2 regions of the Ruania alba genome follow, and region 2 is predicted to be linked to the other one. Evidence: predicted binding sites of a transcription regulator. Region 2 holds the regulator's gene; the other holds the start of a gene.

Region 1 (8,844 bases), on a different contig from region 2:
CCACATCTTCCGGCGCCGTGCCGTATCGGGCGCCGTGGTCCTCCAACAGCGTGGCCACGTCCTGACGGCGGTCCGCCAGCTGTTCCCAGGTGCGCACCTGGGCGAGGTCGGCCATCTGGTCCCACGCGGCGCGGGCAGCGCCACTGGACTGCAGCATCTCGTCGTGGCCCGGACCGGTGGACCGGTAGGAGGCGAGGAGGTCGGCCACCGTGCTCACTCTCTTCCCCGGTCGGATGACACCCCCGAGTGTATGCCAACGGTAAAGGCCGCGGTGGGCAATCGGGGGTCGATTTGGTCGAGGCTTGACCTGGTGGACGGGGGCCCGTCAGTGACTCTCAGCCGTGCACACGGCGGCGGATCCGGGCCATGTCCTCGGGAGGTAGCGCATCAGCGACGCCGGGGGCCAGCAGTCGGGGAGCAGGTCCGGTTGGGTGGTGAGGGCGCGGAAACACGTGGCCACACTGACGTGGTGATCGGGACGGTGACTGAGCACGATCGGGTCACCTGCGCGGATCTCGCCCGGCTCGATGACCCGGAGATAGGCGCCAGGCTCTGCCGCATCGGTGAACGTGCGGATCCAGCCGCGCTCGCCCATCCACCCCTGGAACGTGCCGCACGGGATCCGGGGGCAGGAGACTTCCAGCAGCAAGTCCGGGCCTACTTGCCAGCGCTCACCGATCAGCGCTGCGTCCACGTCGAAGCCTGAGGTGGTGAGATTCTCCCCGAACGCGCCGTCATCGAGCGGTCGCCCGAGTCGCTCAGCCCAGCCGTCCAGGGACTCGCGTGCATAGGCATACACGGCCTGGTAGTCACCTCCGTGGTGCTCCACGTCGTGCACGCGGTCCCCGTGCAGCCCGACGGCGCCGGTGCCTTTCGGCCCAGGTGCGCGCACTGCCACCGGGCCACTCACCGGGCGCTTGTCGATCCCGGTAGTCCCCGCGTCCTTCCACGGATTCGAACGAGGGACGCCGATGTTCACCGACTTCACGAGTGCCACGACAGCGAGGGTAGTCCCGATGGGGGAGGCTGTTGGCGGTGTGATGGTGTGCGACGTCTGCCTCGCAGTGCCGCAGGCCTGGTCGTGCCGCCTGCGTCATGGTGCCGCAGGCCTGGTAGGGCTTCCTGCCGCCATACTGTCCGGGTGCACCCGATCCCCGGTCCGCTGGCCGCTGCCGCCGAGGACGTCTTGGCCGCGCACCGACCCGCCGAGGTTGCTCGTGCTGCGCGGGCACTGAGTGAGCGGTACCTGGCCGACCGCCCGGCGCGCGAGCCGATCATGGATTCCGACCTGCGTGCGGCTGCGTACGTGCTGACCCGGATGCCGGCGACGTTCGCCGCGGCGAGGTTCGCGCTCGACCAGGTGATCGAGGCCGTTCCGGACCTGCACCCGCGACAGATCGTGGACCTGGGGGCCGGCACCGGCGCGATGAGCTGGGCCGCGGTGGATGCGTTCGCCGGTATCGAACGGGTGCGGGTGGTGGACTACTCGGCCGCGGCGCTGGCGCTGGCCAGGCGGATGCTTGCCCCCTCGGGTGCTGCGGTCGAGCATGTCGTGGCGCGCCTGGATCGAGGCGATGCGGGTGGTGACGGCCGTGGCGCTGGTGGGGCGCGTGCTGACCTCGCTCTGGCGGGGTATGTCCTGGGTGAGTTGGACACGGCGGGACGGGACGCAGTGGTCGATCGGCTCCTACGCAGCGCGGACACGGTGGTGGTGCTGGAGCCGGGTACTCCAGCTGGATACGCGCGAGTGCTGCGGGTTCGGGACCAGATGCTGGAGGCTGGGATGCGGATCGCGGCTCCCTGCCCGCACGAGCAGACATGCCCACTGACTGACGGCGACTGGTGCCACGCTGCGACCCGGCTGGTGCGGAGCTCGGCGCACCGGCAGGCCAAGGGTGGTTCGCGCGACTTCGAGGACGAGAAGTTCGCCTACGTGGCCGCTACCCGGCTCGCGGTGCAGCCACCTGGCGCCCGCGTGCTGCGACACCCCCAGGTGCGGCCGGGACACGTGCAGCTCGAGCTGTGCGCCGACGACGGAACGGCCCGTGCGCTGACCGTCACCAAACGGGACAAGGCAGCATTCCGGGCAGCGCGCAAGGTGGCGTGGGGTGAAGGGTGGAACTGACCGTTCGGTGGATGTGGCCTCACGCAGGGCTGAACTGAGCCGAGCAGATCCGGGGGTCCCACCACGGTCCCTGACGGCGGGGGACATCGCGGGCGCGGACGCGTGCGTTGATCGCGCGTGTTCTCGGTGTGGTCATGTGCACCGGGGCGCGCGCCTGTTCCATCGAGCGACGCCCGGCCATCCCGTGGGGTGGCTTATTCCCGTGGGATGACGGGTGGTCCCGGTGGTCCCGGTGGTGCCGGTGGTTCTGGTTCCTCGGGTGGGATGGCTGGTTGTTCGCAGGGTGGTGGGTGGTGGTAGTTGATGGGGTGGCCGCTGGGTGTGGTGAAGTGCCAGTGGTCGTGGTGTCGGGTGATGGTGATATCGCGCTGATGAACGAGGCGATGGTGGTACCAGCAGAGCAGGATGCCGTGGTGGGTGTTGGTGTGGCCGCCGCGGGACCACCAGGTGCTGTGGTGGATCTCGCCCAATCCTGGTGGTGCGGTGCAGCCGGGGTGCTGGCAGTGGTGGTCGCGGGCCCAGATCGCTTTGGTCTGGGCGGCGGTGTGCAGGCGTTGCGCCCGGCCGACATCCAGGGGTTGGCTGTCGGGGTTGAGGATGATGCGGGTGAATTCGGCATCACAGGTCAGGTGGGCGAGCTCGGCGTGGCTGATGGGGGTGCCATCAGCCAGGGTCGCGGGTTCTGCGCCGACCAGGTGTTCGTGGTCGATGGTTGAGCTGATCACCGGGGCGGCCGGGTCGCCCGGGCACCCCGGCGCATGACCAGCCGTGTGCTCCAGACCCGGCAGTGCAGTCTCGAGCAGGCCCGCCTCACCCTTATCGCCCGAGACCTCACCCGCACCACTTGCACTGCTGCTGGTGGGGTGGTGGCAGGTGCAGCGGGGGCGCCGGTGATCACTGATGGGGGTGGGTGTGGTGGTCAGGCGGTGCAGGGTGTCGGCGGGGACGTGGACGAGCAGGTGGGGGCGGACCCGGGCTGTGGGTTGGAACTGGCCACTGTCGAGGACGTGCTGGGCGAGGGTGATCAGGGCGTGGGCGTTGCGCTGGGACGGGGTGCGTTCATCATCAGCGGCGGGCACCCCGGTGACGGCGGCGAAGGCTTGCTCCACGATCTGACCGTTGGTGTCATCGAGCCACCCGTCCACGCGGCGCCCGGCGGTGGTGGCTGAGACGAAGAGGTGCTCTTTGGCGGACTCTTCACGCCAGTTCCGCTCCGCCGCCTCGGGGTCAGCCCGCACCGCCCAGGTTTTCACCAATCGGGTGAAGGAGTCCGCATCCAACACCCGCGCCTGAGATATGAGGAAGTCCTCACCCACGTCGGGGTGGCCCAATCGTTCCCGCAGGATGGGTGTGGTGGTGGCGTGCCTGGCCAACGCGGCGGCATGGTCGCCGCTGATCACCCCGGCACGAAGAGCCATGGTGGTGGCGGGTAGGTGGTTACGCAGGGTGCGGGACAGGTGCACCTGGCCACGGGCTTTACCCCCGTGAGTCCCGGTGGCGTTGACCCACCAGGACGCCATCGTCCGTGCCCCTGACACAGCCCACGTCCCATCGGCTTCCACCGCGGACACCGTCGCGGTGGTGAGGGCGTCCAACCGGCGCCGCACCTGCTCCACCCCGCCCACCACCTCAGGCAGCACCGCGGAGGGCAGCCCGGGCAGGTCCGTCTCGAGCACGTCATCGAGCAGGGCGGTGACCACGGCCAACTTCCCGGGCGCATCGGTCTCGGTCAGGTGTTCGCTCAGCAGGTCCCGGACAGCCTCGGCCGGGGTGGTGCCCAGATGGGTGGTGGTGCTCATCCCCGCCTCCTCACGGTCCCCGAATCCGGCCCTGTTTCCTGCCTTACAGTCTAGAACTGTTGTTCGCCTCAGTCAAGAGTAATCGTTGGTATTGCAACGAAAAGTCCGCCTCCGCCTGTGGATGAAGGTGCATCGGGCGTGCACCTGTGGACAAGGCGCCCCGGGAAGGGGTATCGGACCCACATCTGTGGACAACCAGGCGTCGAGACTGCCGGCGAACAACCACACCGACGGGCCTTCCGCAGCCTGAGTCCGGCTGCTGCTGCACTGGCGGGGGGCACAGAACCCGTCGATAATGGAGTGACTCATCCCACGTGGAGGTGTCGAGAATGTCTGCCACTGCACCTATGTCGATGCCGATGCTGGCTCGAGGGCGGCACCGGAATCCGCGGCGCGGGGCGTGCTTCATGGAGCTCGTCTCCTACCTGGCCGGTGAGTCCTGGAGCGACGCGCCTGGTTGTACGGACGAAGCCCTTGCCCGGCTGGCCCGACTGGTCAACGACCTCACCCCGGATCGTGCCCGTTCACGGCTGGCCCCGCTGATTCCGTCGGTGATCGGGCTGCGGCACCTCGGCCCAGGGTTCGAGGACGAGGTCGCCCTGATCGCTGCCGTGCATGCACTTCCGATCGCCTCGCAGAGTCGCCAACGTGGCCTTGCCGTGGGCATCGGACGCACGGTGGGGACGTTCGGCACCTACCGCACCGCAGCCAGCGTCGAAGTGTGTCACCGTGCTCGCCGCGCACTCGAGGACCAACCGGCGCTGCATGCCTGGGCGCGGGACTTCGTGGGAACCATAGGGGCCGCCGGCCACCCGGGATCCGAACGGTCGTCGGCAGGCACCATCACTGAGATCGCAGCGCGCGGGATCGCGGACGCCTGCGTCAACGACGCCGAGGATCGGCTCCGGGCCCTGCTCGAAGATGTCATTGCGCACGCACGAGCCTGCGCCGGGTTCGCCGTCGAGGACGCGCCGGCGCTCGAGCCGCACCACTGGCAGGGTAAGGTTCGCGCCGCCAGTTGAGGCGCCCGTCAGGGCAACTGGTGCACGGCGAACGGCAAGACCGACGTCGCCCCGGCCTGACCGAGCAGGTGCGCCGCCACCGTCACGGTCCATCGAGTCCGGATCGCGTCGTCAACCAGCAGCACCGGCCCGGACAGTTCCACACCGTCGAGCGCCCGGGTGCGGGCGAGCAGTTCACGCACCCGCATCCCCGACGTCGCGTCCTCCGTCGGTCGCGGCCCGGTCACCTCCAGGGCCTCCACCAGCGGAAGGCGCCCCACCTGGGACAGGTGCGCTGCCACGGAACCCACCAGCTGGGGGAACCGTCGTGACGGCATCGGAACGACCGCCGTCGGGCGTTCCCAATGCCGTGCCCACCGGCTCAGCGTGGCCACCGCCGCCGCAAGGATCTCGGCAGGAGCAGGCTCGTCCCGCTGCCACATCCGGGCCAGCACGTCCGACCACGCCGGGTCGTCCGCGAACGCGACCGCCCGCCCGGGCGCAATGATCGGCCCGATCTTCCCGCGCACCCCGTCCACGCCGGAGGGCCACAACTTGCGCGGCTCCACCACCGCGTCCAGGCCGCGGAAGTAGGTCCGTGCCGCGGCCACCATCTCTTCGCCGGGGCGCTCGCCGGGTTCGGGCAGGTGCCCGTCGCACACCGAGCACCGCCCGCACGGGCGCGGATCCGGATCGTCCAGCGCCACCTGCAGGAACTGCATCAGGCATCCCTCACCGTGGGCGTACCGGCGCATCAGATCGGCCTCGGCAGCGCGCACCTTCCGCAGCCCTGCCCACTTCTGCTCGTCGTAGTGCCACGGCTTCCCGGTCCCGACCCAGCCGCCCCGCACTCGCTCCACCACGCCGTCGACGGCGATGATCTTCAGCAGCGTGGACAACCGTCCGGGCCGGATCCCGGTGGCCGTGGACAGCGCCGTCTCCGAGACCGCTTCGGCCGGCGCGCCGGACTCCGGATCGCCCATGGCGGCCCGGCCGAGCACGTCGAGCACCTGGTCCACCTGCTCCGGGTCGGGGATGCCTGCCGTGGCAAAGTACTCCCAGATGCGTTCGTCCGCGTCGGAGGGAACCAGCACGGCCGTCGCGTTGTCCAACGCGCGCCCTGCACGCCCCACCTGCTGGTAATAGGCCACCGGGGAGGCGGGCGATCCGAGGTGGATGCAGAACGCCAGGTCGGGTTTGTCGTAGCCCATCCCGAGCGCGGAGGTCGCCACCAATGCCTTCACCTGGTTGTCCCGGAGCCTGTCCTCGAGCTCCGTGCGATTCTCCGTCTGCCCGGTGTAGGCGGCCACGTCCAGGCCCTGCTCCCGCAGGAATCCCGCCACCCGTTCCGCCTCGGCCACGGTGAGGGCGTACACGATCCCGGACCCGGGCAGCCGGCCCAGTGCCTCGGCCACCCACGCGTACCGGTCCAGCGGGCTCAGGCCCGGGACCACCGCGAGCCGCAACGACGCACGTGCGAGGGAGCCACGCAGGGTCAACGCCTCCGTGCCATCCGTACCGAGCTGGTCGGCGACGTCGGCCGTCACCCGTTCGTTCGCCGTCGCCGTGGTGGCCAGCACGGGGGTGCCGGGTGCGAGGTGCAGAAGCGTGCGGGTGAGCCGCTGGTAGTCCGGGCGGAAGTCGAAGCCCCAGTCCGAGACGCAGTGCGCCTCGTCGATCACCAGCATGCCGGTGGAGGCGAGCAGGTCCGGCAGGCGATCGGCGAACCGAGGGTTCGCGAGCCGTTCCGGGGAGATCAGCAGCACGTCGATCCGCCCGGCGGCGAGTGCACCGAGCACGTCGTCCCACTCCTCGATGTTCGTGGAGTTGATCGTGGCGGCGGCCAGCCCGGCCCGCTCCGCCGCCGCGATCTGGTCCCGCATGAGTGCCAGGAGTGGTGACACCACGAGCGTGGGGCCGGCCCCACGGGAGCGCAGGGCCGCCGTCGCGCCCCAATAGACAGCAGATTTCCCCCACCCGGTGGCCTGCACCACGAGCACACGCCGGCCGTTGTCGACCAGCTCGACCACCGCGCGTTCCTGATCGGCGCGCGGGGCGGCATCCGGGCCGGCCACAGAGCGGATGGTGGTGGCGAGGATCTCGGCGGTGGAAGTCATCACCCCCATCCTGCCCGCTCCCACCGACAGCGGCTGCGTTCGTCCACAGCGGTGGAGCAGATGTCTCCGTACCGTAGGTGTCAGCGCGGTGACAGCTCGCACGGTGGATGCGTCACCGCGCGCTGAGAGTCGAGCAGCCCGCAGACCGGACGGAGACCATGAGCACGAGACGTCCTCCCCACGGCACCGGAGCCATGCGCATCGGGATGCACGTGCCGTACCGGAGCCTGGACGCCGCAGGTGAGTCCGGCGCGGTCGAGGTCCCCGACTCCGAGCGTCTGATGCACCTGCAGTTCCGGCGGTACGCCGGTTGCCCGATCTGCAACCGCCACCTGAGGTTTTTCGTGGACCGGCACGACGAGATCCGCCGCGCCGGGATCGCCGAGGTGGCCGTGTTCCACTCCTCTCACGAGGTGCTCACCCCGCTCGCGCTCGGTTTCCCGTTCCCGCTGATCCCCGACCCGGGCAAACATCTGTACCGGGAGTTCGGGGTGGAGCAGTCCTGGCGCGCCATCACCCACCCGAAGGCGTGGCTGGCTGCGACCGCGGGGTGGCTGAAACAGCCGCCGAGCCTGCCCGCCGACGACGGCAGCGGCCATCTCGGCCTGCCCGCCGACTTCCTGATCGCCCCGGACGCGCGCATCCTCGCCGTCGGCTACGGGGCCCATGCCGACGACCACTGGTCGGTGGACGACGTGCTGCGGCTGGCCGCTGAGGCGGGCTCGGCCGGGAACGGCGGTGAGCACTAGCGGAGCTCGACCACGCCGTCACGTCGTGAGCTCCGGGTGCACGGCCAGGAGATTGTCAGCGCGCTGACAATGTTGCGCCATACGGCGAACGGGAGGGCCAGCGTGGTGCCACGCGTCCACCCGGGACGCGGCGATGAGGAGGTCAGATCATGACAACGCATGCGCATGGACACTCCCACGACGCGGCCGAGCACACTGGCGTCGTCGCCCGGGGGTTGGCAGGGATCATCGGAGGTCTGGTCGGCGGAATCCTGTTCGGCGTCCTCATGGCGATGATGGGGATGCTCGAGACGGTCGCCATGCTGGTGGGCAGCAACAGTCCGGTCGTCGGAGGCGTCGTACATCTCGCGATCGCGGCCGGCTTCGGAGTGCTCTTCGCCGTGCTGTGGACGCGCGCAGGTCTCCCCGGCCTGCTGATCGGCGGGGCCGTCTACGGAGCGATCGTGTGGGTCGTCGGGGCGCTGCTGATCATGCCGGTATGGCTGGGTGAGCCGGTGCTGGAGATCAACGCGATGACGCTGCAGTCCCTGATGGGCCACGTGATCTACGGGATCGCACTGGGAGGCACATTGTTCGGGCTTCGGCACCGGGGCCACTGACACACATGCCCGGTGAGAGCAGGGCTGAGACGATGAACGGATGAATGGCGATCCGCTCGCTGCTCTCTCCGGGACCGTGCGGCGCCTCGGCGGTGAGGTCCCGGACGATCAGGTGCGCCAGGCCGCCTGGGTCGCCCGATGCGTCGGCAACGACGCGCACGCTCCGCTCACTCCTGCCGATGTGTCCGCGCTCGCGCACGTGGTGCGCCCTCGGCCGATGGTGCCCGGGCAGGTGCTGTTCACCGAGGGCACGGACTCAGCCGGGGTCTGGATCGTACGTGCCGGAACCGCCGAACTGTCGATCGGCTCGGGCCGGGCGCGAACGGTGATCCGGGTGCTCCGGCCCGGCGATGTCGATGGCGACGTGCCGTTGCTGATGTCGATGCCCACGCCGTACACGGCGCGTTCGGACTCGGAGGGGACCGTGCTGTTCCTCGCCTCGAGCGACTTCGAC
Region 2 (8,844 bases):
CTGCCCCGGTGTTGCGGTGGCCCTGGGCGGTGGGGTGCTCACGCTCGGCCTTGCGTTCGAGGGCCTCCCGCATCTTCGCCTTGGCGTCGGAGATCTGCTCGTCCTGCTCCGACGTACGGTCTGCGCCTGATTGCTGCGTCATCATCGACTCCTCACCTCGCCACTCTCGGTGACGTCATGGCCCTCACGAGGCTGCCGTGAGGATGGGTCCTGCCCGGACAGGTGCGCCTGCCGGACGTGAGACCACTGTGCCCGGATGCTCCGGGCACGCGCCAGGCATTTAGCATCGCAGGTATGACCTCGCTCTACCAGGCAGCCGACTCTCGCTACGACACGATGCCGATGCGCCGCTCGGGACGTTCCGGTCTGGATCTCCCGCTCATCTCGCTCGGCCTGTGGCAGAACTTCGGAGATTCCACACCCGCGCAGACCCAGCGCGAGATCGTGCTGGGAGCCTTCGACCGAGGGATCACCCAGTTCGACCTCGCCAATAATTACGGGCCACCTCGCGGCAGGGCCGAAGAGGTGTTCGGCCGCCTGCTCGCTACCGACCTGGCGCCCTACCGGGACGAGCTGGTGGTCACCACGAAGGCCGGCTACCGGATGTGGCCGGGCCCTTACGGCGAGGGCGGATCCCGCAAGTACCTGCTCAGCTCCCTGGACGCGTCCCTACGACGGATGGGGGTGGACGCCGTGGACATCTTCTACTCCCACCGGTTCGACCCCACCACACCGTTGCACGAGACCATGGGCGCACTGAAGACGGCCGTGGACTCCGGACGCGCGCACTACGCGGGGATCTCCTCCTACTCCGCCACGCGCACCCGGGAGGCGGTCGCCGCGGCCGCCGAGGTCGGCCTCGACCTTGTGGTGCACCAGCCCTCGTACTCGCTGATCAACCGGTGGATCGAGGACCCGGATGACTCCGGCGAATCCCTGCTCGACGTGCTCGGCGAGGTCGGGATGGGAGCGGTGGTCTTCTCGCCGCTCGCCCAGGGCATGCTCACCGATCGCTACCTCTCCGGTGTCCCCGAGGAGTCCCGGGCGGCCAAGGACGGACCGTTGCGCACCTCGTTCCTCACCGAGGAGAACCTGCGGCGCATCCGCGCCTTGACGGACCTGGCTGATGACCGGGGCCAGACCTTGGCCCAGATGGCAGTCGCGTGGGTGCTGCGGGACCCACGCATCACCACGGCCCTGGTCGGAGCCTCGAGCGTGGCCCAACTCGACGACACACTCGGTGCACTGGCACACCTCGAGTTCGGCGCGGACGAGCTCGCTGCGATCGACCGGCACGCCCAGGAGGGCGGTGTGAACATCTGGGCGGATCGCTCCAGCGACCTGTAAGGCGACCGGGCCGCTGCCGTCCACGGGAGCGCCGTGCGGCGATCGCCGTCGGTGGTCCGGGCTTCCCCTCCCGGACCACCGACGGCCGTCTAGGTGAGGGACTCGGCTTCGTCCCGTTCGGCGCGATCCTCGCGCAACGCCGTGATGGCGGCCTCGAAGTCCTCCAGAGAGCAGAAGCCCTGGTACACGCTCGCGAACCGCAGGTAGGCGACCTCGTCGAGGGCACGTAATGGGCCGAGTATCGTCAACCCGATCTCGTGCGCGTCCACCTCGGCCACACCGGTGGCACGGACGGCTTCCTCGACCTGCTGTGCGAGCAACGCGAGATCATCCTCGGAGACAGGGCGCCCCTGGCACGCCTTGCGCACACCCGAGATGATCTTGTCCCTGCTGAACGGCTCGACCGCACCCGAACGCTTCATCACGCTCAGGCTCGTCGTCTCCACCGTGGTGAATCGCCGCGAGCACTCGGGACACTGGCGGCGGCGGCGAATCGAGGCACCGTCCTCCGCGGTCCGTGAGTCCACCACGCGCGAGTCACCGTGACGGCAGAACGGACAATGCACGTCGGCGCCGATCCTTTCCTCGCGTGATGCCACCACATCTGCGGCAATCACATCAGTGTAACTACTAGATGTAGCAAAACCGTAGACACTGAGCCGCCTTCAGCGCAAGTATGTCCGACGACGGCTACTGACGGGGCCGCCGAACGCCGCTCGTCCGATGGTCAGTCACCAGAGGCGCGGGGCCGATCACCCTTCAGCCGGCACGGTGAGCTGCTGCCCGGTGTGCACGGTCGCGCCCGAAAGTCCGTTCAGCGTCATGATCTGATCGACGACCACGCGCACGTCCTGCCCGGGCTCCGCGACCTCGCTGGCAATCACCCACAGACTCTCCCCGGCCCCCACGGTGACAACCCCGACCTCCGCCGGCGGCGCCTCGTTCGCAGGGAAGGCGAGGCCGACCAACGAGCCCACCAGCACCGCACCCAGGAGTGCCAGCACCGAGAGGACGGCCCGGCCACGCATCGTGAGGCGCAACGGGGCCGCCTCGGACAGGTCACTGGTGGGACGGACAGGAGCGAGAGGAGCCTCCGGCGCACGGGGGACGGACAGCGGCTGAGGAGTGACGTCCGGGACCGCCACGAGGTGGCGGCGACGCACCGGGCTCGGACGGAACTCTGGAACAGGAAGGGCCAAGGCGCTCATCTGAGCTCTCCTCTCGGTCGGTCATGCGGGTCTAGAACACTCGTTCGTCGAACACCTGTTTCGAAGGTAGCACGCATGTGCGACAATGTCGACACGCTGGTCGAACAGATGTTTTGACGTGGCGGCCCTCCCCTCTAGGCTGGGAGAACCACTACGCCAGAGCACATCACCGACCACTGACATTGGCGTCATATCAACGCCCGAGGCCCCTTGGAGGACACCGTGAGCCGCGCGAAGTCGACCGATCCGAAGGACCGTCCCGGCCCGGACGGGCTCAGCCCGCGCCAGCGCCTGATCATGAAGTCGATCAAGCAGAGCCTCGACAAGAAGGGGTACCCACCGACGATGCGCGAGATCGGGGCCGCCGTGGGTCTCGCGAGCCCGTCCTCGGTGAAGTACCAGCTGAACATCCTCGAGCAGAAGGGGTACCTGCGCCGCGACCCGGTCTCGACCCGAGCGATCGAGATCATCAACCCGGACGACTCTCAGGAGGCGACCGCCAAACCTGGGACCTTCACCATGCACGACGGTGAGCAGAGCGACGTCTCAGCCACCTACGTGCCGGTGGTGGGCCGCATTGCCGCCGGTGGACCGATCCTGGCCGAGCAGGCGGTCGAGGATGTCTTCCCGCTCCCCCGGCAGCTCGTCGGCGAGGGTGAGCTCTTCCTGCTCAAGGTCGTCGGTGACTCGATGATCGATGCGGCAATCTGTGACGGCGACTGGGTGGTGGTCCGGCAGCAGGCGGTGGCCGAGAACGGCGAGATCGTGGCGGCGATGATCGACGGTGAGGCCACGGTGAAGACCTTCAAGCGCACGACCGACGCCCTCTGGTTGCTCCCCGCCAATGACGCCTACTCACCGATCGACGGGACCGACGCGGAGATTCTCGGCCGGGTCGTGAGCGTGCTTCGCTCGCTCTGAGTCTTCGGTCCACTCCCGGCCCGATTCAGCTTTCGGCGAGACGGGTGAGGGCGGCGCGCACCACGTGTGTGTCGGTGGTCGGCCACAGGGGCGGCAGGCTCGCGGCCAGGAAGGTTCCGTAGCGGGCCGTGCGCAGCCGTGGGTCCAGCACGGCCACCACCCCTCGGTCGGTGGTGGACCGGATGAGGCGTCCGGCGCCCTGGGCGAGGAGCAGGGCGGCGTGGGTGGCCGAGATCGCCATGAAGCCGTTCCCGCCCGACTTGCCGACCACCTCGGTGCGGGCCGCCTTGATCGGGTCGTCGGGGCGCGGGAACGGGATCCGGTCGATCAGCACCAGCCGGCACGACTGACCCGGTACATCCACGCCCTGCCACAGGGAGAGGGTGCCGAACAGGGACGCTGCCGGGTCGGCCGCGAACTCACGCACCAGCGTCGGCAGCACGTCCTCCCCCTGCAGCAGGATCGGGGTGTCCAGCCGCTCCCGCATGGCTTCCGCTGCCGCCTGCGCACCGCGGCGTGAGGAGAACAGCCCCAGCGCGCCGCCGCCGGAGGCGGTGACCAGTTCGGCGATCTCGTCCAGCACGCGCTCGTCGGTCCCGTCCCGCCCGGGGGCGGGAGGTGCTTGGCCACGTAGAGGATCCCCTGCCGTCCGTAGTCGAACGGGGAGGAGACGATCTCCGAGCGGTAGGTGCCTGCAGCCAGGCCCAGTGCGCCCGCCGTGGCATCGAACGTCCCGCCGAGCGCCAGGGTGGCCGAAGTGAGCACGGCCGACCGTCCGGCGAGCAGTTCGCCGGTGATGGGCCCGGCCACGTTCAGGGGCGCCACCATCAACCGAGATCCCTCACCCGGTCGCCGGCCGCGTTCGCACCAGAGCACGTCGACGTTCTCCCGCACCCGGTCCGAGAGCAGCCGGTCGGCCACTTCGAAGAGCACCAGGAGCGCGCTCTTGGCCATGTTGACCCCGCCGGCGTCTCCCCCGGGCTTGGTCTCGCCCTTCATCGCGCTCATCCCCTCGCGCGTGGCATCGGCGATGGTGCGCACGGCGGCAGTCAGCTCCTCGGGCAGTCCCATCCGCAGCCGTCCCTCGGGGACCTGCATGAGCAACGTGCGCAGCTCGGCAGCCGCGTCGTCCAAGGGCGCGAGCTGCACGCCACCGTGGCGTCGCGCGATCCGGGCGGTGCGTTCCACCACGGCCGCGGACAGCTCCACCGTGGCCTGCGCCGTGACTCGGTCGGAGAGCTCGTGCGCCTCGTCCACCAGGAGGATCTCGTGCTCGGGCAGCACCTTCGGCGAGCCGGAGGCGGCGATACCGAGCATGGCGTGATTGGTCACCACGAGGTCCGCCTCGCGGGCGGTGGCACGTGCGTGCTCGGGGAAGCACTCGGCGAGCAGCGGGCACTTCTGGCCGAGGCATTCCATCGAGGTGATCGAGACCTGCCGCCACGCGCGGTCGCTCACGCCGGGCACGAGGTCGTCCCTGTCCCCGGTGTCGGTCTCTTCGGCCCATTCCCGCAGCCGCACCACCTGGGCGCCGAGGGAGGCGTCCTCGGCCTGCTCGCCCGGGTGCTCCTCAGCCGCCGACGGCGCAGCCTCGCTCGCCGAGAACAGCGCACCTTCGTCGTCGGGCGGGTACCCACCGGCGAGCTTGTGCTTGCACACGTAGTTGTGCCATCCCTTGAGGAGGGCTACTTCCGGTGGTCGGGGCAGGCGCTCGGCGAGGATGTCGGCCACCAGTGGGAGGTCATGCCCGATCACCTGACGCTGCAGCGCCAGCGTGGCGGTGGAGACGATCGCTCGTTGCCCCCGGTTGACGGCGTGCATGAGGGTGGGTACCAGGTACGCGAGCGACTTTCCGGTACCGGTCCCGGCCTGCACCAGCAGGTGCGCACCGTCGTCGAGCGTGTCGGCCACGGTCCTGGCCATCTGGTGCTGCCCCTCACGCCGCGACCCACCCATCGAGGCCACGACCGCGTCAAGGACGTCGTCGATCGGATGGTCGTCCGCCTCGGCGGCGGTGGGAGCGTCGGCAGGCACCCGACGACGTTAGCGCGTCCGCACCCCTGGTGCGGGCAACGCGCCCCGGGATGTGGACGCCCGTGCGCGAGGAGCTCTGTTAGCCGGACCTGCGGTGCTCGGCGGAACCGAGATCGTTGGCGAGTGCCTCGTCCACCCGGGCCACCAGGCGCGTGCCCTCGGCGAGGTGGTCGATGCTGATCACCTCGCCGGAGGTGTGCGCCCGGTGCAGCAGGTCACCGCGGGAGTAGGGCACCACGAGGTCCACATCCACGGCGGGCCGGGGCAGCAGTTCGGCGATGCGCTCCTGCAGCTCGGCCAGACCCGCGCCGGTACGCGCGGAGACGGCGATCGCGCCTGGTTCACGGGTGCGCAGCCGTGCGATCGTCTCGGGCTCGGCGAGGTCGGCCTTGTTCAGGGCGATGATCTCCGGGATGTCCTTGACACCGTCGATGTCGCGCAGCACGTCCCGCACGGCGGTGAGCTGCCCCTCGGGGTCCGGGTGGGAGGCGTCGACCACGTGCAGGATCACATCGGACTCGCCCACCTCCTCGAGCGTGGAGCGGAACGCCTCGACGAGCTGGGTGGGCAGGTTGCGGACAAATCCCACGGTGTCGGCCAACGTGTAGAGCCGGCCGTCCTGCGTCTCCGCCCGCCGGACCGTGGGGTCCAGGGTGGCGAAGAGCGCGTTCTGCACAAGCACGCCGGCACCGGTGAGGCGGTTCAGCAGCGAGGACTTCCCCGCGTTGGTGTACCCGGCGATCGCCACCGACGGGACGGCCCCGGTCCTGCGCGAGCTGCGCCGGGCAGCGCGGCCGGGTGCCATTTGGGTGATCTGACGGCGCAACTTCGCCATCCGGGTACGAATCCGGCGCCGGTCCAGCTCGATCTTCGTCTCACCAGGACCACGGGAGCCGATTCCCTCACCGCCGGCGGCACGACCACCAGCCTGCCGGGACATCGACTCACCCCACCCACGCAGACGCGGGAGCAGGTACTCAAGCTGGGCAAGCTCCACCTGAGCCTTGCCCTCCCGGGACTTGGCGTGCTGAGCGAAGATGTCGAGGATCAGCGCGGTCCGGTCGATGACCTTGACCTTGATGACATCCTCCAACGCGCGCCGCTGCGACGGGGCGAGTTCGGAGTCGACGATCACAGTGTCAGCGCCGGTGCTCTTCACGACCGCTGCGAGCTCTTCCGCCTTGCCCGAGCCGATGTAGGTGCCGGGGTCGGGTGCGGAGCGGCGCTGCAGCATGCCATCGAGCACCTCCGAGCCGGCCGTCTCGGCCAGAGCGGCGAGCTCCCGGAGCGAGACCTCCGCGTTCTCGGCGGTCCCTCGGGTCCACAGGCCGACCAGCACCACACGCTCCAGCCGCAGCTGGCGGTATTCGACCTCGGTGACGTCTTCGAGCTCGGTGGACAGTCCGGCGACCCTGCGCAGCGCGGCACGTTCGTCCAGGTCGAGCTGGTCGCCGTCGTGGGAAGTGTGCTCGTCCTCGCCGGTCTGGATGGCCGTTCCCGCCCTCGCCAGGATTCGGGCGACGACGTCCTGGGCTCGGTCCTCGGTGGAGGCTTCGGGCTCTTCGGGCGTCGTACGGGCGGAAGGTGCGGTCATGGTGTCCTCTCGAGCGGGAATGATGATCCACGATCCCACGCACCGCACATCGGTTCCAAGGGATTTCACCCAGAGCACAGGCCGCACTCGTGCCACGTCGAGTGCGCGCGATCTCGGCCATATCTCAGCACGTGAGCGAGATGCACCGCACTCGCGCAGGTGGGGGCGGCGCTAGGGTGGGCGGTCGTGAGTCACTACTTCACCTCCCCGGAGGGTCCTGCCCGACGGCGGACGCTCACCGTGACCCTGCGTGGCACCCGGGTGGACGTCCAGGTGGACCGGGGCGTCTTCTCCGGGGACCGGCTGGACCCTGGCACCAGGGTGCTGCTGGATACCGTGGGCGAGCCTCCGCCGTCGGGAAATCTGCTCGACCTGGGATGCGGCTGGGGCCCGATCTCCCTGGCGCTGGCGCAGGCCAGCCCGGCCGCTCGGGTGCTGGCTGTGGACGTGAACGAGCGTGCCCTGGAACTCACCCGGGAGAACGCCGCTGCGGCCGGTCTTGCCCTGGAGGCGTGGGAGCCGGCTGCGCTGCTGGAAACGGAATCTCAGCTGCGGCTGGATGCGCTCTGGTCGAACCCGCCGATCCGGATCGGGAAGGCGGCGCTGCACGAGATCCTGCGCACATGGCTACCGCGGCTGCGTCCCGGCGCGCAGGCTCACCTGGTGGTGCAGAAGAACCTGGGCTCGGACTCGCTGCAGCGGTGGATTGCAGAGACGCTCGAGATGGACGTGGTCCGGCTGACGAGCGTGAAGGGCTATCGGGTGCTTGTGGTCACCGGCGCCCATCAGAGCAGCGAGATCTGACCAACCAGCTCGGCCGGTCCGGCGAGCTCCACGTGCTGCTCCGCCAGCATCCGCACCCGGAGCGCCCCGCCGGGCACCAGCACCTGCCACTCGTCGGGCGCGCCGGCGCCGAACCAGGTGCGTACCGCGAGCGCAGCCGCGCAGGCGCCGGTGCCGCAGGAGAGCGTCTCCCCCACGCCACGTTCGTGCACCCGCATCCGGACCACACCGATGCGTCGCGTGGTGGGCGGCCCGTCCGGAGCAGCGGCGTGATACTCCTCGATCTCCCGCTCGCCGAGCGGCATCACGAACTCCACGTTGGTGCCGTGCTCCGGCGCCGGGTCCACCCCGGGGGCGTGGGTCAGGTCCAGCTCGTCGAGCTCCTCGGGTGCTTCCACCGCCACCACCGTGTGCGGGTTCGGCAGTTCCAGGCGCAGGCCCGGGCGCTGCTCGGACAGCCCGTGCACCACCACGGAGACGTCGAATCCCTCGCTGAGTGCCTCCGGCCCACCGGGTGCGGACCAGACCCCCATGTCGACGGCGTAGTCCTCACCCTCGCGGCGCACCTGCAGGACCCCGGCGCGGGTCGCGACCGGGATGGTGCCACCGTCGGGCAGGTCGATCAGTTCTTCACGGCGCAGGAAGGCGGTGAAGACGCGGATGCCGTTGCCGCACATCTCGGCGAGCGAGCCGTCCGCGTTGCGGTAGTCCATGAACCACTGGGCCCCGGCCGCCGACCCGGCGGCCATGTGCTGCTCGGGTGCCTGGGCGATGGGAACGGCCCGGATCACGCCGTCGGCGCCGAGCCCGGTGTGCCGGTCGGTGAGGGAGGCGACCTGGGCGTCGGTCAGGTCGTGCGCACTGTCCGGGTCCGCCCAGAGCAGGAAGTCGTTCCCGGTGCCGTGACCCTTGATCAGGGTGCGCGGCAGGGCGGGTGGGTCGGCCGCCATGGCGGGC

Evidence for each region. The regulator LexA, encoded in region 2, represses DNA repair genes until DNA is damaged. The targets are predictions, from matches to a motif close to TCGAACANNTGTTCGA.
Region 1: the regulator LexA is predicted to act here: its motif matches at 3,976-3,991, upstream of BLU77_RS12105 (HNH endonuclease signature motif containing protein).

The regions. Positions count from the first base shown of each region.
Region 1 is NZ_FNTX01000002.1:338,462-347,305, reverse strand. Features, by position in the region: gene BLU77_RS22130 (circularly permuted type 2 ATP-grasp protein) at 1-208, opposite strand, end outside; gene BLU77_RS12115 (MOSC domain-containing protein) at 326-997, opposite strand; gene BLU77_RS12110 (small ribosomal subunit Rsm22 family protein) at 1,142-2,125, shown strand; gene BLU77_RS12105 (HNH endonuclease signature motif containing protein) at 2,320-3,924, opposite strand; gene BLU77_RS12100 (hypothetical protein) at 4,254-4,946, shown strand; gene BLU77_RS12095 (RecQ family ATP-dependent DNA helicase) at 4,955-7,042, opposite strand; gene BLU77_RS12090 (peroxiredoxin-like family protein) at 7,201-7,791, shown strand; gene BLU77_RS12085 (hypothetical protein) at 7,941-8,390, shown strand; gene BLU77_RS12080 (Crp/Fnr family transcriptional regulator) at 8,431-8,844, shown strand, end outside.
Region 2 is NZ_FNTX01000001.1:968,610-977,453, reverse strand. Features, by position in the region: gene BLU77_RS04565 (DUF5302 domain-containing protein) at 1-142, opposite strand, end outside; gene BLU77_RS04560 (aldo/keto reductase) at 295-1,347, shown strand; gene nrdR (transcriptional regulator NrdR) at 1,437-1,913, opposite strand; gene BLU77_RS22530 (LysM peptidoglycan-binding domain-containing protein) at 2,100-2,555, opposite strand; gene lexA (transcriptional repressor LexA) at 2,853-3,476, shown strand; gene BLU77_RS23040 (ATP-dependent DNA helicase) at 3,502-4,059, opposite strand; partial or broken gene BLU77_RS23035 (hypothetical protein) at 5,286-5,399, opposite strand; gene hflX (GTPase HflX) at 5,590-7,104, opposite strand; gene BLU77_RS04530 (class I SAM-dependent methyltransferase) at 7,291-7,908, shown strand; gene BLU77_RS04525 (diaminopimelate epimerase) at 7,890-8,837, opposite strand.